DNA from 4 places in the Brevibacterium sp. CFH 10365 genome. Region 3 is predicted to be linked to each of the others. Evidence: riboswitches for the same ligand, from Rfam matches in the RefSeq annotation. Region 3 holds a riboswitch; each other region holds the start of a gene.
The links. A riboswitch is a leader RNA that binds a small molecule or an ion and turns the genes downstream of it on or off. The one in region 3 is predicted to bind thiamine pyrophosphate.
Positions count from the first base shown of each region.

Region 1: linked by a shared signal. The riboswitch ahead of FHG09_RS16515 (TenA family protein) and the one ahead of FHG09_RS09180 (hydroxyethylthiazole kinase) in region 3 are both predicted to bind thiamine pyrophosphate.
Region 2: linked by a shared signal. The riboswitch ahead of thiO (glycine oxidase ThiO) and the one ahead of FHG09_RS09180 (hydroxyethylthiazole kinase) in region 3 are both predicted to bind thiamine pyrophosphate.
Region 4: linked by a shared signal. The riboswitch ahead of FHG09_RS15350 (ECF transporter S component) and the one ahead of FHG09_RS09180 (hydroxyethylthiazole kinase) in region 3 are both predicted to bind thiamine pyrophosphate.

Region 1 is NZ_VIGO01000008.1:154,480-160,306, forward strand. Features, by position in the region: gene FHG09_RS16495 (MFS transporter) at 1-250, shown strand, start outside; gene FHG09_RS16500 (VOC family protein) at 292-654, opposite strand; gene FHG09_RS16505 (ATP-grasp domain-containing protein) at 849-1,880, shown strand; gene FHG09_RS16510 (uridine kinase) at 1,877-2,554, shown strand; TPP riboswitch at 2,597-2,703, shown strand; gene FHG09_RS16515 (TenA family protein) at 2,698-3,390, shown strand; gene FHG09_RS16520 (phytoene desaturase family protein) at 3,445-4,926, shown strand; gene FHG09_RS16525 (AraC family transcriptional regulator) at 5,046-5,827, shown strand, end outside.
Region 2 is NZ_VIGO01000005.1:297,460-303,286, forward strand. Features, by position in the region: gene FHG09_RS12175 (thiazole synthase) at 1-352, opposite strand, end outside; gene thiS (sulfur carrier protein ThiS) at 354-611, opposite strand; gene thiO (glycine oxidase ThiO) at 608-1,765, opposite strand; TPP riboswitch at 1,755-1,858, opposite strand; gene thiE (thiamine phosphate synthase) at 1,870-2,553, shown strand; gene FHG09_RS12195 (ketopantoate reductase family protein) at 2,550-3,518, shown strand; gene FHG09_RS12200 (DedA family protein) at 3,469-4,695, opposite strand; gene FHG09_RS12205 (sensor histidine kinase) at 4,848-5,827, shown strand, end outside.
Region 3 is NZ_VIGO01000004.1:119,023-124,849, reverse strand. Features, by position in the region: gene FHG09_RS09190 (ATP-binding cassette domain-containing protein) at 1-565, shown strand, start outside; gene FHG09_RS09185 (sugar ABC transporter permease) at 562-1,773, shown strand; TPP riboswitch at 1,840-1,973, shown strand; gene FHG09_RS09180 (hydroxyethylthiazole kinase) at 1,961-2,875, shown strand; gene thiE (thiamine phosphate synthase) at 2,872-3,606, shown strand; gene thiD (bifunctional hydroxymethylpyrimidine kinase/phosphomethylpyrimidine kinase) at 3,603-4,472, shown strand; gene FHG09_RS09165 (TenA family protein) at 4,604-5,344, shown strand; gene FHG09_RS09160 (DUF1648 domain-containing protein) at 5,456-5,827, opposite strand, start outside.
Region 4 is NZ_VIGO01000007.1:160,285-166,111, reverse strand. Features, by position in the region: gene FHG09_RS15365 (hypothetical protein) at 1-163, shown strand, start outside; gene FHG09_RS15360 (energy-coupling factor transporter transmembrane component T family protein) at 204-1,049, opposite strand; gene FHG09_RS15355 (ABC transporter ATP-binding protein) at 1,042-2,634, opposite strand; gene FHG09_RS15350 (ECF transporter S component) at 2,634-3,260, opposite strand; TPP riboswitch at 3,283-3,391, opposite strand; gene FHG09_RS15345 (universal stress protein) at 3,487-4,398, opposite strand; gene FHG09_RS15340 (DUF4916 domain-containing protein) at 4,557-5,096, opposite strand; gene FHG09_RS15335 (MmgE/PrpD family protein) at 5,291-5,827, shown strand, end outside.

The DNA.
Region 1 (5,827 bases), on a different contig from region 3:
GTTCAATCTTTCGATCTCGCTGTTCGGCGGCACGACCTCGGTGGTGATGACCTCACTCATCAACGCAACCGGATTCCTCATGTGGCCGGCGGTCTACCTCATGGCGGCCGGCGTCATCGGACTCGTCGCCATCCACTTCGTGCCGGAGAGCAACCGCCGCCCGCTGTGGGGATCGACCCCGTCTGCGGCGTCGCGGGAGGAGGCGGAGGATCTCGCCGAGGAGCTCAACAGCAGAGCCGGACCCACCTGAGGTACGAATTCTGCTTCAGGCGCCGGTGGGCTCCTCGGGTGTCAGGACCTGCACAGGCAGAACGGGTGACCGGCCGGGTCGAGGAAGACGCGGAACGTCTCACCCGGTTGCTCGGGGGCTTTGCCCGCACCGATCTCAAGCACGGACTTCTCCGCAACATCGAGGTCGTCGACGATGACATCGAGGTGCATCTGCTGCGGGTGAGCCTGACCGGGCCAGCTGGGCGCGTGATAGTCCTCGACCTGCTGGATGCAGATCGGCGGCCAGGAATCGGAGGTGACTTCCGCCCAGGTGCCGTCCTCGTCGACCGCGACCGTCCAGTCGAGGAGTTTTCCGTAGAACTCCGCGAGCTCGGCGGCGTCGGGAGCATCGAGCACGACAACGGGCTGCTTTGCTATAGCCATGCCCCGAGTCTACGCCGCGGCACGGACATGTCGAGGGCCCCGGCAGCCCCCGGGTCCAAGCAGTGGACGATCTGCTCGAGAGGCAACGGCAATCGCGCCAGGGACCCTGTTCGCGGAACGATGACGTGGCGTAAGATTGTTGAGCAGATCCGCCGGGCGAGCGATCGCGCCGGCACCCCAAGCGAAGGTGCGCGATGAGTTCTCACACTCTGCCTGTCGGCGACACTCCGGCGGTGTACATCATCCACGACAATCCGGAATGGATCGCCCCACTCACCGAGGCGCTCGATCGCCTCGACGTCCCTCATATCGAGTGGCTGCTGCCCGAGACCACGATCGATCTTGCTGCCGAACCTCCACAGGGGCTGTTCTGGTCGCGGCTGTCGGCGTCGGCGCACACCCGAACCGATCCGCATGTGAAGGAGTACGGACGCGCGGTCCTCGACTGGCTCGCCGCCGCTGGGCGCCGGGTCCTCAACGGTCGCGACGTCTACGAGCTCGAGGTGAGCAAAATCCGTCAGCATCGCGAGCTGGCCGGCCGCGGCTTCGACGTGCCGCGCACCGCAGCCGCATTCGGACCGCAGGCGCTCGTCGAGGCCGCGGGGACCTTCGCTCCCCCGTTCATCACGAAGCACAATCAGGGCGGGAAGGGACTCGGTGTCCGCCGCTTCGACTCCCATTCGGAGCTTTCCGACGCGGCTGCAGATTTCGCACCCCGCGGAGCGAATGCACCGATCGACGGCATCACCCTCATCCAGGAGTATGTGCAGCCGGCGCAGCCATTCATCACCCGTGCCGAATTCATCGGCGGCCGTTTCCACTATGCGGTGCGCGTCGACGTCTCCGGCGGGTCCTTCGAACTGTGCCCAGCCGATGCCTGCGAGATCCCCAGAGCCGAGGCCTCGAACAGTTCCGCTGCCACTCCGGTCAGCCAGTTCTCCCGCCGGGACGACATCACCACCGAGACACCGCTGATCGCTCACCTCGAGACGCTGCTGGTCGATCTTGGTGTCGCGATCGCCGGCATCGAGTTCATCGAAACTCTCGACGGCCGCCAGGTCGTCTACGACATCAACACGAACACGAACTACAACCCGACCGTCGAAACGGCCGAACAGCTGGCCGGTCGGCGGCCGGCCGCCGACCGGATCGCCGATTTCATCGCCGACACCCTCGCCGAGGTGGCCCCGCCGTCCGCGTCGCTCGCCGGGTCCGCATCCCGGTGAGCATCCGCATCCGGGTACTCACGGATCTGCTGACTGAGCTGCGCGCTGTCGGGCCCGGGCGTCGTGCGCTTGTGGCCCTCGACGGGGTCGACGGGGCCGGGAAGTCGACGATCGCCCGGGAACTCGTCGGTCTCGCGCAAAAGGGTTCGGGCGGTGCCGGCACTGCGTCGGTTCGTCCGGTCGCCACAGCTGGCATCGACGGGTTCCACCACGAGCGGGCGGTTCGCTGCGCCCGCGGCAAGGGACCGGAGACCTTCTACCGGGATTCCTACGACTACAGCGCATTCGTCGAGTCGGTCGTCGAACCCTTCCGCAGGGGTGAAGCGATCGTTGCTGCGGTGTGGGACGTCGACGCGGACCGGCCGATCGAGCCGGAACCTCGGATCCTGCCCAGCGACTGCGTCCTCCTCGTCGAAGGGATCTTCCTCCACCGTCCCGAGCTGCGCAATCTCTGGGATGCGAGCGTGTGGGTCGATGTGCCGTTCGAGGTCTCGGTTCCTCGCGGCAATGAGCGGTTTCCCGGACGCTTCGATGCCGACCCCGAGGATGAGTCGAACCACCGATATGTCGGCGGCCAGCGCCTCTACTTCGCCGAGGCGACCCCGTGGGAGCAGGCGACGTGGGTGCTCGACAACCGCGACCTCGACCGGCCGACCTTGACCGGTCGGCCCTGACTCGTTCGATCTGACAACTGTTCTTGTCAGAGTGGTAGGGTCGAGGGGCTACAGGGGAGCGCCGAAGGAGCCGACGCTGAGAGTGCACACGCAGACCCTTTGAACCTGATCCGGTGAGCACCGGCGGAGGAAGTGGAAGAGCAATGACCACCACAGACATCGACACGACGATCACCGTGGCCGCCGACGGAGCAGTGTCGGCACTGATGAGGTCGACGAGCAGACAATGGGCGGAGGCCGTCGACCACCGATTCGTCCGCGAACTCTTCGCCGGCACGGTCGACGACGCGGTCATGCGTGACTATCTCGTGCAGGACTATCAGTTCTTCGAGTCGTTCCTGTCCATGCTCGGTGCCTGCGTCGCCCATGCCGATGAGCTCGATGCGAAGCTGCGGTTCGCCCGGCAGCTGGGGATGCTCGCCGCCGATGAGGACACGTACTTCGTCGACTCCTTCGCCGAGCTGGGAGTGCTCCCCGATGGGTATCTCGACCCTGAGCTCACGGCGCCCACGGCGGGGTTCCGTGATCTCATGGACGAGTCCGTCACCTCGGCGTCATATCCGCAGCTGCTGATCGTCCTCGTCGTCGCCGAATGGCTCTACCTCGACTGGGCCGAATCCCAAGAGGCAAAACCGTCGCGCCAGGTGCACCGAAGATGGATCGACCTCCACCGAGGCGACGCTTTCCACGGTTGGGTGCAGTTCCTCGTCGACGAACTCGAACGCGTGTTCCCGACAGACGACGACCAGGGCTCAGACGCCGAGACCCTGAGTCGCACCTGGCACCAGGCCGTCGCCCTCGAATGCGACTTCTTCGACAACGTGTACGAAAACTGAGCCACCCCGGACTGCACACCGCAGCTGCCCAGCCCGCTGACCTAGACTGACCTCATGAGCACAGGTGTTGATGCAGTCGTCGTCGGATCCGGCCCCAACGGCATGGCCGCCGCGGTCACCCTGGCCCGCGCCGGGCTGTCCGTCGAGGTCTTCGAAGCTCAGTCGACGATCGGTGGCGGCGCCCGCACCCTCGACCTCGGTTTGGCGCCGGGCGTCACTCATGACATCTGCTCGGCCGTGCACCCGCTGGCCATTGCCAGCCCCTTCTTCGTCGACTTCGACCTGCGTGCCCGCGGCATGGAGCTGACCACCCCCGAGGTCTCCTACGCCCAACCCCTCGACGCCAAGCCCGCCGCGCTGGCGTTCCACGATCTCGACGAAACGGTCGACCGCCTCGGCGAGGCGGGACCGGAATGGCGACGTTTCTTCGCCCCTCTGCTCGATCGTGTCGATGACGCGATCTGGCTCTCCCTCGGTGACAAGCGTTCCGTGCCGGAGACACTGCGCGATATTCCCGGAATCGCGAACGTCGTGAAGTTCGGCCTGCGGCTGCTGAGCCAGGCCAGTCCTGCCTGGAACATTCCGCTCTCCCACGAATCGAGCCAGGCCCTGTTCACCGGCGTCGCCGCGCATGCGATCGGCGGACTGCCGGCGATGGGCACAGCGGCCACCGCGACGATGCTCTCCACAGTCGCCCACGCCGACGGCTGGCCCTCCCCCATCGGCGGTTCGCAGGCGATCATCGACTACCTCGTCGCCGATCTCGAAGCCCACGGCGGAACCGTCACCACGAATGCGCGCATCGACCACATCTCCGATCTGCCAGCGGCCCGCGCCTATCTTCTCGACACCTCGGCGCTGAACGCCGCCCAGATCTTCTCCGGACTGCTTCCCGGCAAGGTCGACCACAGCCTGCGTTCGTTCAAGCACGGCAACGCCGCCGCCAAGGTCGACTTCGTCCTCGACGGCCCGGTCCCCTGGTCCGACCCCGAAGTGGGCCGGGCCGGCACCATTCACGTCGGGGGGACCCGAGCCCAGATGGCCGCCGCCGAGGCACAGGTGATGTCCGGACGGATGCCGGCCGACCCCGTCTGCCTCGTCTCAGACCCCACCGTCTTCGACCCCTCACGCGAGGTGGGCGGACTGCGGCCGCTGTGGACGTACTGCCATGTCCCATTCGACTGCCCGCTCGACCCGACCGAGTACATCACCCGGCAGATCGAACGCTTCGCCCCCGGCTTCCGCGACCGCATCGTCGCTCACAATGCGATCCCCGCCTCCGAGATGGCCAGCCACAACCAGAACTACATCGGCGGCGACATCGCCACCGGTGTTGTGTCCTTCTACCGCATGATGGCTCGCCCGCGCACCAGCTGGGACAACTACAGCCTCGGCGTGCCGGGGGCCTTCCTCTGCTCGGCGGCGACCCCACCGGCCCCGGGCGTGCACGGGATGAACGGCTGGTTCGCCGCCCGCCGAGCGCTGAAGACCCGCTTCGGCATCGACGAGGCGCCCAGCCTGGCACCGGGCGACTGACTGATCGAGTCCGTCCCCACGGGGACGCACCACCATCTCAGACGTGATCGAATCGGGCACAGATTGTCGGGCGGGACACCCTGGGCCACCGGAAGTATGGATGAGTGAAGGGAGAGATCGTGATCGCTGAACTCAATACACTCATCGACGTCATCGAGTCGAACCTGACTGCCGATTCCGCGGAGTCCGTCGAGGTCGGTGCGCTGGCCGCCAGGCTCGGCACGACCGAGTATCACCTGCGGCGGATGTTCTCATCGCTGGCGGGAATTCCGCTCTCGGAGTATGTCCGCAGGCGCAGAATGACCGTCGCCGCCGGTGACGTCATCGACGGTGAGGATCTGCTGGGTGTGGCGGTGCGGTACGGATACGGATCGACGGAGGCATTCACGCGCGCCTTTCGGTCCGTCCACGGTACGGCTCCGTCCGAGGCACGGCGCAACGGCGGTCCCCTTCGCAGCCAACAGTCACTCAGGTTCCGCCTGACGATCGAAGGGAGTTCGACCATGGACACCAGAATCATCGACCACCCCGCATTCGCACTCATCGGCCATGCTGTGCGTGTGCCGCTCATCCACGAAGGAGAGAACCCGCACATCCGCGAGTTCGTCGCTTCGCTCCCGCACGCCGAGCACGAACGGCTCAAAGAGCTCTCGGACACGACGCCAGAAGGGCTGCTCCAGGTCACGGACGGTGTGGATCCCGACTACCGCGAAGGAACCGACCTCACCTATCTTCATGGGGTCGCGATCTCGTCGGCCGCCTCGGCGCCGGAGGACCTCGATATCATCGATGTCCGGGCCGGGATGTGGGCCGTCTTCACAGCAAGCGGCCCGTACCCGATGGCACTTCAAGACACGTGGGCGGCCACGGCCGGCGAATGGTTCCCGTCGAACCCGTGGCG
Region 2 (5,827 bases), on a different contig from region 3:
CCTCGGCGGCGGCGAAGAGTTCGATGGGATCCGGCAGCAGGGTGTCCTCATCGGCGATGACCTCGAGTTTCACCCAATTCGTCTCCAGTGCCTCCCGGGCCAGGCGGGCTGTGAGCACGGCGTCCCGGGCCGTGTAGCAGCCGGCTGTGTTCGGCAGGACCCGAATCCCCAAGCGCTGCAGCATGCTGAATACCGAGTCTCGGGACTCGGCGTCGAAACGGCGCATCGCCACCGTGGTCAGCTCGGTCCCCGAAGCCAGCAGGGCGTCTTCGAGAATGCTCAGGGAACTCGCCCCACCCGTGCCCATCACGAGGCGGGACGACAGCTCCACGTCATCGATCGTCCAGGTCATCTCAGCCTCCCTGCACTGCGGTGACGATGTCGACGGTGTGCCCGTCGGCCAGGGTGAAACCGGACCAGGCTCCGCGTCGGATGACGTCACCGTCGACGGCCAGGGCGATGCCCAGACGTCCGCCGTCGGCAGGTGTCCCATCGGGGTTCAGCTCCCGTCCGGTGACGTCGGCGATGAGGTCGAGCGCCGAGGTGGCGCTCGACAGCTCATGGTGTTCGCCGTTGAGGACGATGGTCGGTGAGTGTTCGCGGTCGGTCATGAAAAGCTCCTCGCTGAGTGAGTGGTGGTGTCTTCTGTGGTGAAGCGCTGTGGGCACACGGACTGGAGCGTCCCGTCAGGTGGCCAGTCGGAAGCGGCACCCACGGCGAGTTCGGCACCGAGCCTGCCGCCGAGCGGGGCCAAGAGGATGCCGTGTCGGAAATACCCGGTGCTCACGACACAGCCGGAATCGATGCGCCCGATCATCGGCAGGTCATCAGGGGATCCGGGCCGGGCGCGCGTGGTGATGTCGGTGATCTCCGCATCGAGGATGCCGGGGACCAGTCGCTGTCCGTCAGCGAGCAGTCGGTGGATGGCTCCGGCAGGGGTGCCGGAGAGCCCGTCTTCACGGGAACTGGCGCCGAGCACGATCTCTCCGTCGGGGCGAGGCACCAGGTAGACGGAGCGACCGTTGACCAGACCGCGGATGACGCGCGTCAGCAGGGGAGTCACCTCGGCAGGGGCACGCAGCCTCAGAACATCACCCCAGACCTCTCGGATCGGCAGTTTTGGTGCACCCGCGATCTCAGTCACGGCATTGCCAGCGCAGACGATCACCTGATCGGCCTCCATCCGGCGGCCATCGGCCAGTCGGACACCCGCGGTCGCATCGCCGTCCTTGAGCAGCTCGGTCACCCGCTGCCGAACGAGCGACACCGCGTCGGCCGACAGGGCAGACAGCAGAGCGGCGGAGACCCGACGGGGGTCGATCGACCAATCACCGGGAATGTGCACGGCACCGGCCACGGCAGGCGCCAGCGACGGCTCGATCCGGCGAGCAGCGCTGCCGGTGATCAGTTCGGTGGCGAAACCGGACCGCGATTGTGCGTCGCGCAGCTCCCTCAGCGCCTGCAGATCGGCTCGGTCACCGGCGCACACCAGGGTTCCGGCATCCGTGAAGCCGAGATCGGCTCCGGCGGCGCTCGCCACCTCGGCGGCGAAATCCGGGTACATCTCCGCCGAGGCCCGCATCAGCGGATACAGGGGACTCTGCCCCCACACCACCTCGGCGGCGGGAGCGAGCATCCCCGCGGCAGCATGGCTCGCCCCCTGGGCAGGGGCGGGGTCGATGATGGTGGCTTCGGCGCCCAGACGGCGCAGATACCAGGCCGTGGACAGGCCGATGATCCCGGCGCCGACGACGATGACTCTCACAGCTTCTCCCTCCGGCGGCATGATCCGCATCAGGTCTGACGGTCGGCTCTTACGCCCTCTCAGCCTCGTTGGGAGGCTCCCGCGAACTCCTCTACTCTATGACCATGACCACACAGATGCCACCGCGCACCGCAGCGCGACATTCGAAGAGAGCCTGGCGGGAGGCCCGATTGGCCGAATCGTCGCTCTACCTGTGCACCGATGCCAGGACCGTGCAAGGCGACCTCGCCGAGTTCCTCGACGCCGCCTATTCCGGGGGAGTCGACATCATCCAACTGAGGGACAAGAGCCTCGAGGCCCGCGCCGAGATCACAGCACTGGAGATCCTCAAGGACGCCGCTGCCCGGCACGGCAAGCTCTTCTCCGTCAATGACCGTGCCGATGTCGCGCTCCTCACCGACGCCGATGTCTTCCACGTCGGACAGGGGGACCTCACCAGTGCTCAAGCCAGAGCCGTGCTCGGCCCCGACGTCGTCCTCGGCCGCTCCACACATTCCCTCGACCAGGCGCTCGCCGCCGATGCCGACCCCGAGACCGACTATTTCTGTGTCGGCCCGGTATGGGAGACCCCGACGAAACCCGGCCGTACCTCCGTGGGGACGGAACTGCTGACCGCCACCGCCGCCGTGGCGGCCACACCGTGGTTCGCCATCGGCGGGATCTCAGCTGGGGAGAGGTTGGATGCGATCCGGCAGGCGGGCGCGAACCGTGCCGTCGTCGTCCGTGCGATAACCTCGGCAGAGGATCCCGCTGCGGCCGCTCGGGAGCTCAAGGAGGATCTGAGATGACCGAAGCAGCTGTCAGCGCAACCACGGCAACCGGTGGAGGCGCCGACCTGTCGATCCTCATCGCCGGGGCAGGCGCCACCGGCGGAGCGTTCGGCACCTACCTGCACGAGGCCGGTCGCAATGTCACGTTCCTGCTCAGGCAGACTCGGGCGGAAGCCGTTCGCTCGGAAGGGCTGCGCTTCACTGCTCCCGATGATGACCGGACGAATCAGGTCGAGGTGGTCACCGCAGAGGAACTCAGCGCCGCACCGCAGACCTATGACCTCGTCATCGTCGCGGTCAAAGCAGGCGGCCTCGACTCGGTCATCGAAGACATCGGACCGGCTGTGGGAGAGCAGACGACGATCGTCCCGTTCCTCAACGGCATGGCCCAGATCGAGAAGCTGCAGAACCGCTATCCCGGACAGGTGCTCGGCGGACTCGTCAAGATCGTCGGCACCATCAGAGACGGTGCCGTCGTTCAACTCACCGATCTGGCCGTGATGACCATCGGCGGCATCGACGGCGCAGAAGCGTCGGCCCGGATCATCGAAGCACTGGACGTGCCCGGGTTCAGACTCCAGGTCATCGACGGAATCATCGACGGACTGTGGGAGAAGTGGATCTTCATCGCCGCAGCCGGAGTCGTCACCTGTCTGTTCCGTGCGCCGGTCGGAGCGATCATGGACGCCGGCGGCAGGCCGCATGTGCATGCCATCGTCGATGAACTCGAAGCTGTGGCGGCAGCCGCCGGACATTCGGTGTCAGAGCAGGCCCACGCGATGACGCTGAAGATGCTCACCGAGGACGGGTCTGCCTTCACCTCATCCCTCTACCGGGACGTGACGGCCGGTCTGCCGAGCGAGACGGAGCACATCCTCGGCGATCTGGCGCGCACAGCAGACGAACTGGGAGCAGCGACTCCGCTGCTCGATCTCACACTTGTGCAGCTGCGGGCAGGTGCTGCCCAGCAGAAGCGGCCCTGACTTCGGCTGTGCCCGTGCGCAGCATCGCCAGATACGGCTCCTGCGGCTGGGTGTGTTCGGCATCGGCTGAACCGTGGGCGGCCGTGAATGTGACCATCGGGACACCGTCGGCATCGTCGAGGACGAGCAGGGTCTCGTACCCGCCCGGACCCACCGAATGGGAGCTGCCGGCGGGCAGGTCGAAGACGAGCTGTTCCAACGGACTGTCGGGTTCGGGTGGGCGGTTCATCTCCTGAGCCGCCACATCGGCGAACTGCGCGGCGGTGATGAGGTAGGCCTTGGCCGGGGTCGGTCCGGGCAGGGAATGGTCGTAGAAGGCCATTCCACCGCCCCAGACCTTCGACTCGCCGGCGAAGTAGATGGTGCCGGGCAGTTCGATCCCGGCCTCGGCCTGGGGGAGCGTCCCGTCTCTGGCCCCCGGATAGGTCACCATCGCTCCGGGCGGCCGCCCGCCTTGCAGATAGCAGGCGAGCCGATCGCGGGCCATGTTCGAACCGTAGCTGACGTACCACACATGTGTTTGAGACATCCCTTCCATGGTGCCACCTCGGCCCCGGAGACTGTCGAATCGGGCCCCGATGCGTCCGCGACGGTGTCGCCGAAGCCTGCGGACGAGTTCGGCTGTGCCGGTGACGGCCACGGCGATGCCGATGCCGACGGCCACTCCCAGAAGCGGGCGGTCCGCGAAGATCGAGCCTCCCACCAATCCGATTCCCGTCGAATAGAGTGCCCAGGCCAAAGACCCGATGCCGTCCCAGAGGAGGAAGCGGCGGAGGGGGAAGCCGAGCAAGCCGGAGCCGATGGTCGCCACGCTGCGCCAGCCGGGAACGAATCGACCGGCGATGAGGGTGGCGCCGCCTCGGCGGGAGAAGACGGTGCGGGTGGAATCGATGAGCTCCGCCGCCCGTGTCCACCGCCGCCATCTGCCGACACCAGAGCCGGCGAATCGGCCGACGAGGTGTGCTGCCAGATCACCGAGGAGAGCCCCGCCGGCGGCGGCGAGGACGAGACCCGCTGGATGAGGCAGCCCTGCCGCGGCGAACGTCGCTGCCGTGATGAGCAGGGTCTCCGACGGAACGATGGGCACGAGCGAGTCGAGCGCCGCGGCCACAGCGATGAGCAGATAGACCCACGGTGATGTGAGAGTGGCGGTGAGCAGCTCGAGTGTGAGATCCATACTCATCCACGCTAAAGAGCAGATGGCCCAGGCGGTACGCGGTCAGACACACAGTCAGCGCGGTCGACCGGCGGCATCGCTGCGGAAAACCGGAACCCGAGACTGCGGCCGAACCCCTGTGTGGCGGCGTTCTGCGTTGCTACGATCGAGCCATGCCCTGGCCGAGCGCGCTGTCCACCCGGATCCCTCCCGAATCACGGATGTTCGCCGCGCGATGGGCGCGGTCCGTCCTGGCGGTCCTGTGGGGCGGTCTGCTGTGTCTGCCGCTGCTCATCGCCTCCGCATTCCCGCCGTCGTCTCGTATTGCCGGGAGGGTGAGAAGCTGGGAGCTTTCCCGACACTCCCGCGGATTCGGACTCGTCCTCGCCACGGCGCCGACCCACCGCCGATTCCTTCTCTGCCACGGCCTCGTCGCAGGGATCGCCATAGTGCCCACCGCGAACCTCCTCAGCGGGTTCCTCTTCGTCACTCTCGGTTCGCTCGTACAAGGATTCTTCATCGGCGGAGCGATCGACATCGGATTCGATATGTGGACGATCTCCCAGCCCACGCTGTTCGTCGGTGTCCTCTATGGAGCGGCGAACCTCATCGGAGCCGCGGCGGTGGCCGAAGCGGCGAACTGGGCGCACGGGCGCATCGATGCGCGTTTCGCGGAGGTGGAGCGTCCCTTCGCCGTCCACACCCGCATCAGCGAGCTGCTGACGACCCGTCGCGGAGTCGTCCTCGCCATCGACGAGGAACGACGCCGGATCGAACGCGACCTGCACGATGGCGTGCAGCAGAACGTCGTCTCCCTGTCCGTGCTCATCGCTCGTGCCCAGCGTGCCTCTGACCCGGTGAAAGCCCAACGCCTGCTCGACGATGCCCTCGTCCAGTCCCAGGACCTCATCGACGAGATGCGGGAAGTCGCCTGGCGGGTCTACCCCACAGCATTGGACGACCACGGACTCCGTCCCGTGCTCGAGAGGATCGCCGACCGCAGCCCTGTGCCGCTGACCCTCACGACCGTGCCGGAGGGCAGGTTTCCGCCGGCAGTGGAATCCGCCACCTACTTCGTCGTCCGAGAGGCGGTGACGAACATCGTCAAACACGCCGAGGCGGGAAGCACCACGGTGGGCATCGTCGACGAGGC
Region 3 (5,827 bases):
GAAGTTCTCCTCCCCGAAGGACGCGCAGAAGGCCGGAGTCGCCACCGTGTTCCAGGATCTGGCGCTGTGCGAGAACCTCGACGTCGTGGCCAACCTGTTCCTCGGGCATGAGAAGACCCGCGGAGCCGTGCTCGACGAGGTGGCCATGGAAGCGAAGTCATGGGAGCTGCTGCGGAGCCTGTCGGCGAAGATCCCGAGCGTACGGGTGCCGATCGCGGCCCTGTCCGGCGGCCAACGGCAGACGGTCGCCATCGCCCGGTCCCTCCTCGGCGAACCCTCTCTGGTGATGCTCGACGAACCGACGGCCGCCCTCGGTGTGGCCCAGACGGCCGAGGTGCTCAACCTCATCGAGAGGCTGAAGGAGCGCGATCTGGGAGTGCTGCTCGTCAGCCACAACATGGCCGATGTGCAGGCCGTCGCCGATCGTGTCCACGTGCTGCGGTTGGGCAAGGACGTCGGCGACTTCGCCGGGGATGAGCGCACCGATGTGCTCGTGGCCGCGATCACGGGGGCCAGTGACAATGTCGTGACCCAGAGGGCGACACGAAGGGGAGAGCGCCGATGACCCGAAATTCCTTCATCACAGACGAAAGAATCTCTCATGAGGGCTTCTTGGCGACCTTCATCCGTCGTGTGCGAGAGGGACAGCTCGGCTCGCTGCCGGTGATCCTGGCGCTCGTCGTCATCGTCATCGTGTTCCAATCGGCGAACAGCAAGTTCATCTCCCCGGCCAACCTCGTCAATCTTTCGACGACGGTTGCCTACATCGCGATTCTCGCTCTGGGCATCAACCTCATCCTGCTCCTCGGTGAGATCGACCTGTCCTTGGCACAACTGGGCGGTTTGGCGGCCTCGCTCCTCGGCGTGCTCGTGGTCAGACAGGGCGTGCCGCCGGTGATGGCTCTGATCATCATGCTGCTGCTCGGCCTGGTCGTCGGCGCGATCCAGGGGTGGTTCTTCGCCGTGGTCGGAATACCGGCGTTCGTCGTGACCTTGGCCGGGCTGCTTGCCTACACCGGGCTGACGCTGACGACGTTGGGCACGCAGAAGAACCTGTCGATGGCCGATACCTTCGCCTTCGAATTCTCGAGCTTCTACTTCCCGGCGCTCTGGGCATATGCGTTCGGCGCGATCGCAGCCATCGGCTTCGGCGGCGGCATCATCTATTCGAAGATGCGACGACACAGCGAGGGCCTCGACGCGCCCAGCTGGACTTCGGTGTTCGTGCGGATCGCAGTGCTGACGATCATCGTGTTCGGGTTCCTCATCCTCGTCAATCAGGACTTCGGTCTGGCGATGCCGTTCTTCCTCATGCTCGTCATCGCGATCGTCATCGACCTCGTTCTGCGCAAGACCCGCTACGGACGTTCGATCTACGCCGTCGGCGGCAAGGTCGAGGCCGCCCGGCGCGCTGGTATCCGCGTGACGTGGGTGCGCATCAGCGTGTTCATGGCCGCCGGTGTGCTCGCCGCACTCTTCGGGTTCATCAAGACCGGTGTGACCACGAACGCGGGATCGACACTCGTCGGTACCCAAGATCTGCTCGATGCGATCGCGGCGGCTGTCATCGGCGGCACCTCGCTCTTCGGTGGTCGTGGAACCGCGTGGGCGGCAGTGCTCGGTGCCCTGGTCGTCGGCGCGATCAAGAACGGGCTGTCCCTCATCGGCTTCAACTCCGATGCGCAGCAGATCATCACCGCAGTCGTTCTGCTGGCTGCGGTCGTCATCGATGCGCTCAGCCGTCGCGGCCAGAGGTACGTCGGGCGGGGGTAGGGCAGGAGGCGGGCGGCGCCGACATCGGAGGAGTCGCCGTGCCTCGGCCGGGCTGATACAGTCGGAGCCAATGACATGGGGTGCCTCATGAGGATCCGTTCGCACCAAGATGATGCGCACGGAGGACACCGAGGCTGAGAGAACACCCATCGAACCTGATCTGGGCCATACTAGCGAAGGGATCGTCATGGTTGACTTCGACCTGCGTTCTGCGAATGCGCGACTGCGCGCAAGCAATCCACTCATCCAATGCATCACGAACACCGTCGTGCAGCAGTTCAGCGCCAATGTGCTCCTGGCCGTCGGCGCGTCCCCGGCGATGCTCGATCACGAGGCCGATGCCGGGCAGTTCGCCGGAATCGCCAGCGGAGTCCTCGTCAACTTCGGAACCGCATCGAACCACCAGCTGCTCGCCGCCGATGCCGCCATCGACGTCGCGAACGCCGCCGGCAAGCCCTGGGCTCTCGATCCCGTCAGCGTCGGTGCCGTCGACTTCCGCACCTCCCGCATCCGCCGCGCCGCCGCCGATCACCCCACCGCCATCCGCGGCAACGCCTCCGAGATCGCAGCGCTCGCCGGAGTCGGCCTCGGCGGACGCGGAGTCGACTCCACCGATGAAGTCGATGCCGTTCTTCCCGCCGCCGCGAAGCTGGCCAGGGACACCGGCGCGATCGTCGCCGTCTCCGGACCCACCGACGCCGTCGTCGCCCACGTCGACGGCATCGACCATGTCGCCCGCATCTCAGGCGGCCACGAATTCATGCCGCTGGTCATCGGCACCGGCTGCTCGCTCGGCGCCGTCACCGTCGCCTACCTGGCCGCATCGCGCAGCGGACTGGCTGATCCCGGCGCCGACGCCTCAGCCGTGAACTCGGCGGAGCAGTCCGCGAACGGTGGGGCCGCCTCGGCGAGGTTCGAAGCCGTGGTCGCCGCCCACGCCCACTTCGCGGTCGCCGGTGAACTCGCCGCCGAGGGAGCGAAGGGTCCGGGCAGCTACTCCGTGAACTTCCTCGACGCGCTCCACGCCGTCGACGGCGACCGGCTCGCACAGGCCAGGGTCAGCCTCGACACCCTCGCCGCCAGCGAAGGCGCCCAGGCATGACCGCCGGATCCGCGCACACCGCTGACAGCGCGCACCAGACCGACTCCCACGACCGCTTCGCCGGAATCGACACGAGTCTCTATCTGGTCACCGACTCCGCCCAGTGCGAGGCGGCCGGCCGCACCGTCGCCGAGACCGTGCAGGCCGCCGTCGCCGGGGGAGTGGGCATCGTCCAGGTCCGCGACAAGGACATCGACGACGGAGACTTCTACTCGCTCACCCGCCAGGTCATCGCCGCCGTCGACGCCGCCACCCGCGACACCGACCGCACGGTCCCCGTCGTCCTCAACGACCGCGTCGAAGTCGCCCGCCGCCTCATCGACGAAGGCGAGACGGTGCACATCCATGTCGGCCAAACTGATGCCACCGTCGCCGAGGTGCGCGCCACGTTGGGCGAGGCACCGCTGATCGGTCTCTCGGCCGCGAACAGCGAAGAATTCGCCGCCGCCCGCGACACCGGCGTCGTCGACCTCGTCGGCATCGGTCCGGTCTATGACACCTCCACGAAAGCCGACGCACCGGACGGCATCGGACCGGACCGCCTCGGCGAACTGGTGGCAGAAGCCGGCATCCCTGCTGTTGCTATCGGCGGCATCAGCGCCGACCGGGCTCCTGACCTGCAGGGACGGGGGCTGCTCGGCATCTGTGTGGTCTCGGCGATCTGCATGGCCGAGGATCCGAAGACTGCGGCTGAGGAACTGCTCGCCGCATTCACCGGAGGCGTCCAGTGACCACCCGGCCGCCGATCACCTTGTCCATCGCCGGCACCGACCCCTCCGGGGGTGCCGGAATCCACGCCGACCTCAAGACCTTCACTGCGCGGGGGACCATGGGCACGACCGTCATCACCGCCCTCGTCGCCCAGAACACCCACGGGGTGTCCCACGTCTACCCGATCGACGTCGATTTCGTCGCCGATCAGTTCGACTCCGTGCTCGACGACCTGCCCGTCGATGCGGCGAAGTCGGGGATGCTCGGCAGCCGTGAGCTCGTCGACCTCGTCGTCGCCCGCGCCGCCGCAGGCCAGCTCGGTTTCTTCACCGTCGACCCGGTGATGATCGCGACTTCCGGCCACCGCCTCCTGGCTGCCGATGCCGTCGATGCCGTGCGCACCCACCTGCTGCCCGTCGCCGACCTCATCACCCCCAACCTCCCCGAGGCGGCCCTGCTCATCGGTGATGACGAACCAGAGGCGCAGACCGCTGAGACCATGCGTGACCAGGCTGGGCGCCTGCTCGAGCGCGGTCCCGGCGCGGTTCTCCTCAAGGGCGGGCACGGCAGCGACGACGAGGTCATCGACATCCTCGCCACCGCCGACGGCCAGGTCCGCGAGTTCAGCCACCCCCGCGTGACGACCCCGAACACGCACGGAACCGGGTGCACCCTCTCGGCCGCGATCACCGCCGAGGTGGCCGTCCTCGGCCGCGAACGCGCAGCAATCGGGCCCGACCTCCTCGGCGAGGCTGTCGGCAATGCGCTCGACTTTCTTGCGCGCGCACTGAACTCGGCTGCGGACTGGCAGCTGAGCCTGGATCCGGAGGGCGCTCACGGACCCGTCGACCACCAGGTCGACATCGTCCGCGGCCAACCCGCGTGACCAGCACCGATCCATCTGACCAGTCCCAGCCCGCCTGACCAGTCCCAACCCGCATGACCAGCCCCGACCCGCGCCACCAGCACCGCTACGTCACGCGAATCACCACGTCACACGAGTACGAAGGAGTTCCCATGACCGTCAACTACACCGCAGGCCCGCTGACCACCCAGCTGTGGGACCGGGTCCGCCCTATCGTCAAGCAGATCGAAGCGCTGCCGTTCCTCTCCCAGCTCGCCGATGGCAGCCTCGATCCGAAGGCGTTCGTCAACTACATCTCACAGGACAGCCTGTACCTCAACGGGTATGCCAAGGCCATGTCATTCCTGGCCGCGAAGACCGTCGACCGCGACGAATCCCGGTTCTGGGCCGGATCCGCCGCCGAGGCGATCACCGTCGAAGAGGAGATGCACGCAGAGCTGCTCGCCGACGCCCGACTCGCCTCGGCGCTGGAGGAGCTCACCGCGGAAGGCGCCCGATTCAAAGCCTCCCCGACGACGCTGGGATATGTATCCTTCCTCGTCGCTACGGCCTCCAGCCGATCCTATGGTGAAGGCGTCGCCGGAGTCCTGCCCTGCTTCTGGGTCTACGCACATATGGGCAAGGTCCTCGTCGAGCAGGCCGGCCAGATGGCCGAGGACCACCCCTACCGCACCTGGGTGCAGACCTATGACTCACCGGACTTCGACGAATCGACCCGCCACGCCGTGCAGATCCTCGAACAGGAACTCGCGAAGGCTCCGAGCGAGGAAGCCGCCCGAATGCGCGCCGCCTTCGAACAGGCCTGCGTCTTCGAACTCCACTTCTGGGCCTCGGCGCACGCTCTGCAGAACTGGGACGTCTCCGTGTTCCTGCCCGAAGGCGTCACCGTCTGATCCCGGCACCGTTCTCACCCCCTCTCGCCGAGGTGGCCCCGACCTCTGGTCGGTCACCTCGGTGGGGTGAATGGGGCGTCCCCGACCCGATGGTCGTCATCGACCGGGTGGTCACCTCGGTGGGGTGAGCCTGCGGCAGAGCCGCCACAGCGCGAGTCCGACTGCGATGAGGAAGACGGCTGTCGGAACAAGGGTCATCCACTCCGGCATCGTCGCCGAACGCGCCTCTCTCATGATGATGACGAGGATCGAGGCGAAGAGCAGAGCGGTGAGCCCGGCGACGGTGCGCATGAGCTCCATGAGGCAGCTGAAGAGAAAGTCCTTCTCACCGCGTTCGAGCCAATACTCCTTCGACGGGGCGTTGATGAGCGAAACAGGCAGCTTCTCGAACAGCGGCCGGATCGACATGAGGGCGGGCAGCCCGACTCCCAACGGCACGAAGATCCAGAGGAGACCGACCGTCGACGTCCAATCGTCGGGCTG
Region 4 (5,827 bases), on a different contig from region 3:
CTTCTGGCGGGCCGACCTCGACGGCGGCATCAAGGTCGAAGCCGCCGCCGAGACGAAATCCGAGGGCAAGACCCTCTTCGTCCTCACCGTGTCAAAGCTGCCCAGTCCCGAAGCCCTTGAGGTATGGCGGGGGTTCGGCAAGGACTTCCTCAAACAGCTCTGACCGTTCGGTAGCGCAGCCGCTCCGACGATCCGCCTTCGTCTCAGCCGATGATCGGGTTCCATACTCCGAGCAGGTGAGCAGCACCGATCGCGATCCCACAGACAGCCAGGCTGATGAGCAGCGCCGCGTAATCTCGAGCCGCGAAGCTCGACTGTCTGCGCCAGGTGCGCCCCGGTCGGCCGAATGCCCGACCCTCCATCGCCATCGCCAAGGTCGTTGCCCGGCGAATCGAGACGACGAGCAGGACGAACACCCCGCTGAAGAGGCTGCTCGTGCGCCGCAGCAGCGAACCGCCGGCGACGCCTCGGGCCCGCCTGGCCATCGCCAGCACCTGCCACTCACTGACGAGCAGTCCGAGCAGACGGGACGCCGCTAGGACGGAGACCACGACGACCTCGGGCAGACGCAGATGCTGAATGAGCGCATCGGACAGATCGCGCGGATCGATCGTCGACGCGAGCACGATGAGCGGAATCGCCAGGGCCAGTGCACGGACGAAGATCGCCGCGGCCGCGGCCAGCGAACCCGTGGTGAACAGAACGGGTCCGAAGTCGACGACCACGTCTCCGGTCTTCTCCGCCAACAGAGCCGTGCCCCAGGCGGCGAGCAGAGCACCCGCCGGGAGGAACCACAGCCTCGTGGCCGCGGCCACCAGATCGAGTCCCGTCGCCGGCAGCGCCAGCACTGCTGCGAGCAGCACCACCCCGGCAGAGACCAGATCGATGCTCAGCAGCGCTCCCACCATGAGGATGAGCGCGACACCGATCTTCGTCAGCGGATTGCACCGAGCCAAAGCGGTAGAGCGCACCGTGGGGATGAGTCGGCCCGGATCCTCAACGGCAGCCTCGGGGGAGGGGCGAACATGCTGATCGAGACTCTCACTCACCGCGATCACCGGCCCTGAGACGCGAATCCGGCTCGCAGACGGCGCCTCGTTCTGCGCTGCTGCGGTCACCGAGTTCGAGGAATTCGGCGCCGATGGCCTCAAGGAACGAATGATCATGGCTGACCGCGACCACTGCGGATCCGTGGTCCAAGGCATCGAGGAACATCTCCACCAGCCCCGCCCAGGTCAGGGCATCCTGACCGAAAGTCGGCTCATCGACGACGAGCACACGTGGCCGGGGAGCCAGCATCGCCGCCACCGCCAGGCGACGCTTCTCACCACCGGACAGACTCTGCGGATGCGCGCGTGCGAGCTCGGTGAGACCGAGACCCTCAAGCAGCTCGGCCACCCTCGCCTGCGACTCGGCGGCAGACCAGCCGGCCAGCCGCGGACCCAGCTCGAGTTCGGCAGCCACACTCGAGGTGAGGAACTGATGAGCCGGTTCCTGGAAGACCATGCCGATGCGCGCCGCCAACTGCTTCGACGGCCAGGCGAACGGGCGAGCCCGCTTGGCACCTTCCCGCAGCGCCGCCTCGGCGATGACCTGACCGGAGAATTCGGGCAGCAGCCCCGCCAAGGTCAAGGCCGTGGTCGACTTGCCGACCCCGTTGGCTCCGACGATCCCGAGCGCCTGACCGGACCGCAGACTCAGATCCAGATCGGCCGCCGCCGGGGTGCGCATGCGCGGACGAGCAGCACTGAGCTGATCGGCGCGCAGCAGAACCTCGCCGAGGCGGCCGGAGATCCTCTCGGTTTCGCCGTCACTGCCTGACGGGGGCCCCGCCCGAGATGTCGCCGACAGCGGGGACGGGGACACCGAACGGCCGCCTCGGCGAGGGGCGGGGGAGTCCTGCGGCATCCAGATGCCGCAGCCGATGAGGGTGTCGGCGAGCTCCGGATCGGTGAAGATCTGATCGGGCGGACCTTGGGCGACGATTCCGTCGCGGCCGAGCACGATGACCCGGTCGACGTGGTCGATCCACAGCTCCACCCGGTGTTCGACGACGAGCATGGTCGCCGCGGACTCGGCTTGCACGGTGAGCACGGCATCGCGGACCTCGGCCGCCGAGGCGGGATCGATATTGGCGGTGGGTTCGTCGAGGACGATGACGTCCGGGGCCATCGCATGGATGCCGGCCAGTGCCAGCCGCTGCTTCTGCCCACCGGAGAGGGCGGCACTCGGATGCTCCGGCGGCAGATCGAGTCCCAGCGCCCGCAGGGAAGAGGGGACCCGGGCCTCGATGACCGTCGCCGGGAGCCCGAGGTTCTCCATTCCGAACGCCACATCGTCGCCGATGCGGGAGAAGATCACCTGCGAATCGGGATCTTGGAGGACCAGCCCGGTGCTGCCTCGGCGAGGATCCGGTGCCTCGCCGCCGACGAGGAGCTCACCCGTGGCCTCACCGGACTCCACGGGCAGGACACCGGCGACGGCATGGAGGAACGTCGACTTCCCGACCCCGGAGGCACCGAGCAGCAGCACCTTCTCACCGGCGGCGATCTGAAGATCGAGCGGACCGATCGCCGGCTCGTCACGGTCGGTGTGGGTCCATGAGAAGCCTGCGGCCGTGATCGGCAGCGCCATCAGCGCAGACGACCGGAGGCGAAGGAGCTCAGCGCCCCGGTGGCCGCGATCGCCCGGTAGGCGAACCATGCGCCGATTCCGGAGATGACGAGACCGGAGGCGATCGCGCACACGGCGTAGATCGCCTGGAAGCCGAACTGCCATTCGGCATTGTACATGATGTTCTCGCTCACCGCCATGAACGCGGCGGCCAGCATGCCCGAAGCCGCGGTGACCCACAGGGTGAAGCGCTTGTAGCCGAAAGCGGCGAAGACGAGTTCGGCACCGAGGCCCTGCAGCAGTCCAGAGAGCAGAACTGTCGCTCCGAAGTGCGAACCGAGGACGGCTTCGACGATGGCAGCGATGAGTTCGCACAGGAGCGCGGCACCGGGTTTGCGGATGATCGCACCGGCCAGCGGGCCGGCCAGCACCCAGAGGCCGGCGATGAGGCCGATCGACGGCGGGAAGGCCTGGAAGGCGAGTTCGAGGACCTTCCAGCTCAGGGCCAACACCCAGAATACGAGTCCCACGGCGATGCCGAGCACTGCGGTGGTGACATAGTCGACCACCCGCCACTGCTTGGATTTCGGCGCCGCGGTGAAGGCGCGAGCGGTGGGGACGGTTTTCGGTGTGGTGGTATTCGGCATTTCGCCTCCTCTGATCAAGGAGGGGTGAAGAGTCTCGACTTCCTTCGGCGGTGCTAACCGCATCAGGTTCGAGGGTCTGCAGCTTCCTCTGCACTCTCAGCGCCCCTGACGGCGCTCCCCTGTCGTAGCCACCACTGTACAACAGAGGAGCGCGGCGGCGGCCGCGACCGGTTCACTTCCCGTGCCCCTGCTCGTCGACGGGTCTCGAACGACCGGACGCTGCTGATCAGACCACCATGACCGGGCCCTCGGCGTGGTTGAGGACGCCGCGTGAGACGGATCCCAGCAGAGCGCTGCGGATCCGTCCGCGCCCGCGAGTGCCCATCACAGTCAGCTGTGCGCGTGAGGTGATCTCGACCAGCGTCTCGGTGGGGTCGCCGACCGGCACCGAGGTGGTCACCGTCAGATCCGGGAACTGCTCGGACAGAGTTCCGGCCTCCTTCTCCAGCCCTTCGGTCAGCTGCTTCTGCCGACGTGCGGTGACCTCGGAGCTGAGTTCCAGGTCGGGGTACCAGTAGAGCCATTCCTCGCCGGCCGGCAGCACTGCGACGAGTTCGAGTTCCGCCCCGCGCACAGCGGCCTCGGCGGCAGCCGTGAACATGGCGACCCGACCGGTGTCCGAACCGTCGACGGCGACGACCACCGGAGCCTTGTCTGCGGATTCCGAGGTCGACCGTTCGGGGACGACGATCGTCGGGCAGTTCGCATGGGCCGGCAGAGCCGTGGATACGGATCCGAGGACGCGGCCCATGAAGCCGCCGCGCCCGCGGGCACCGACGATGACGACCTCGGCGTCGGCGCTGAGCGTGACGAGCGCACCGGCGGAATTGCCGGGTGCTGTGCGGAAGGACGTCTCACCGGAGTAGTCGCCCAGGAGTTCGACCGCCTTGGCGAGTGTCTTCTCTGCTTCCCTCTTCGCCTTGTCATCCTCGGGTTCGCTGGGGATGGAGGCCATATTCGGATAGATCATCGTCGGCAGCTCATAGGCGGTGACGACGGTGAGAACGGTTTTGCGGCGTTCGGCCTCGACGGCGCCGTAGCGGACAGCCCGGGCGGCGAGTTCGGAGCCGTCGAAGCCGACGAGGACGCCGAGTTCGAGGTTCAGGCCGGATTCGGACGAACTGGATTGAGCAGACATCTCGCACCTCTCGATCGGGGCCTGTCCAACCCAGACGCCGACGACGGCCCCGACTGGCGGTATCGTCTGCGTCGCTTTCAGTCTACCAACAGAGTTCTACGCTATGTAGAAAAACGTGTGCGGCGAGAATCTTCGTCTCACCGGCAAGGGCCCGGACCTCAGACGCGGAAGCCCAGGTGAGCCAGGGCGATGCGCAGGATATGGTCCTGCCCGTAGCAGAGCTCGCCGACGATGTCGGGACGCAGAGTCTCCTCGGGAGTCAGCCAATCGAGGCTGAGCGCATCGGCACGCGGAGTGCATTCGCCGCGGACCTCGAGGATGAAGCACATGGCGATCGCATGCTGGCGCGGATCATGGAGCAGGGCCGAACCTTCGGTGGGGAAGTATTCGGCGATGTGGAACGGGCTGATCGCAGGCGGAATGACCGGCAGCGCCATCGGGCCGAGGTCGTTCTCGGCGTGGCGCATCAGCGAGGTGCGGATGGTCTCGTGGAAGCGGATCCGCCCACCCACGAGCTCTCGTCCGAGGGTGCCGTCCTCGAGGCTGCGCAGCAGCAGGCCGATGCGCTCGACATTGCCGCTCTCGCCCACCCGCACGGGGATGGCGTTGACATAGGGGATCGGCATGCGTCTGCGCAGGCGTGCGTACTCTGCGTCGTCGAACCAGTTCTCATCGAAGTCCAGTGCAGTCCGGGTCATGACCCAATATTCCCATAACCTCTCTCGCGGCAGAAGAGTCCGGAGCCCCTGTTGGTGAACCAGGACACGTATCGGGTAAAGTATCTTGATGTCGAGATAAATTTCCGACCGGCAGAGATCTGCCAAGTGACGTGGCCTACAGTTGTGTCAGCACTATGTGACCATTTCCGGTCAAGGACTATGAAGGGGTATCCATGATCAATCATGAAGTCCGTACCTACAAGAGCTCAGAGAACCTGGCTCGTGAGGATCAGCTCGCATGGAAGATCGCCGAGGTCGCATCCGACCCGACGCCGGTCGATTCCGATGTCACTGAGATGGTCATCAACCGCGTCATCGACAACGCTGCCGTCGCTGCGGCATCCGTGCGCCGGTCCGCTCCGACCCACGCTCGTGAGCAGGCCCAGACCCACCCGTTCAATCCCGGTGCCAACATCTTCGGCCTGCCGGTGAGCGACCGCTTCTCCCCGGAATGGGCCGCTTGGGCCAACGGTGTGGCCGTGCGCGAACTCGATTTCCACGACACCTTCCTCGCCGCCGAATACTCGCATCCCGGTGACAACATCCCGGCCGTGCTCGCCGTCGCACAGCACAAGGGCATCGGCGGCAAGGACCTCATCAACGGTGTGGCCACCGGCTACGAGATCCAGGTCGACCTCGTCAAGGGAATGTGTCTGCACGAGCACAAGATCGACCACGTCGCCCACCTCGGCCCCTCGGCCGCAGCCGGC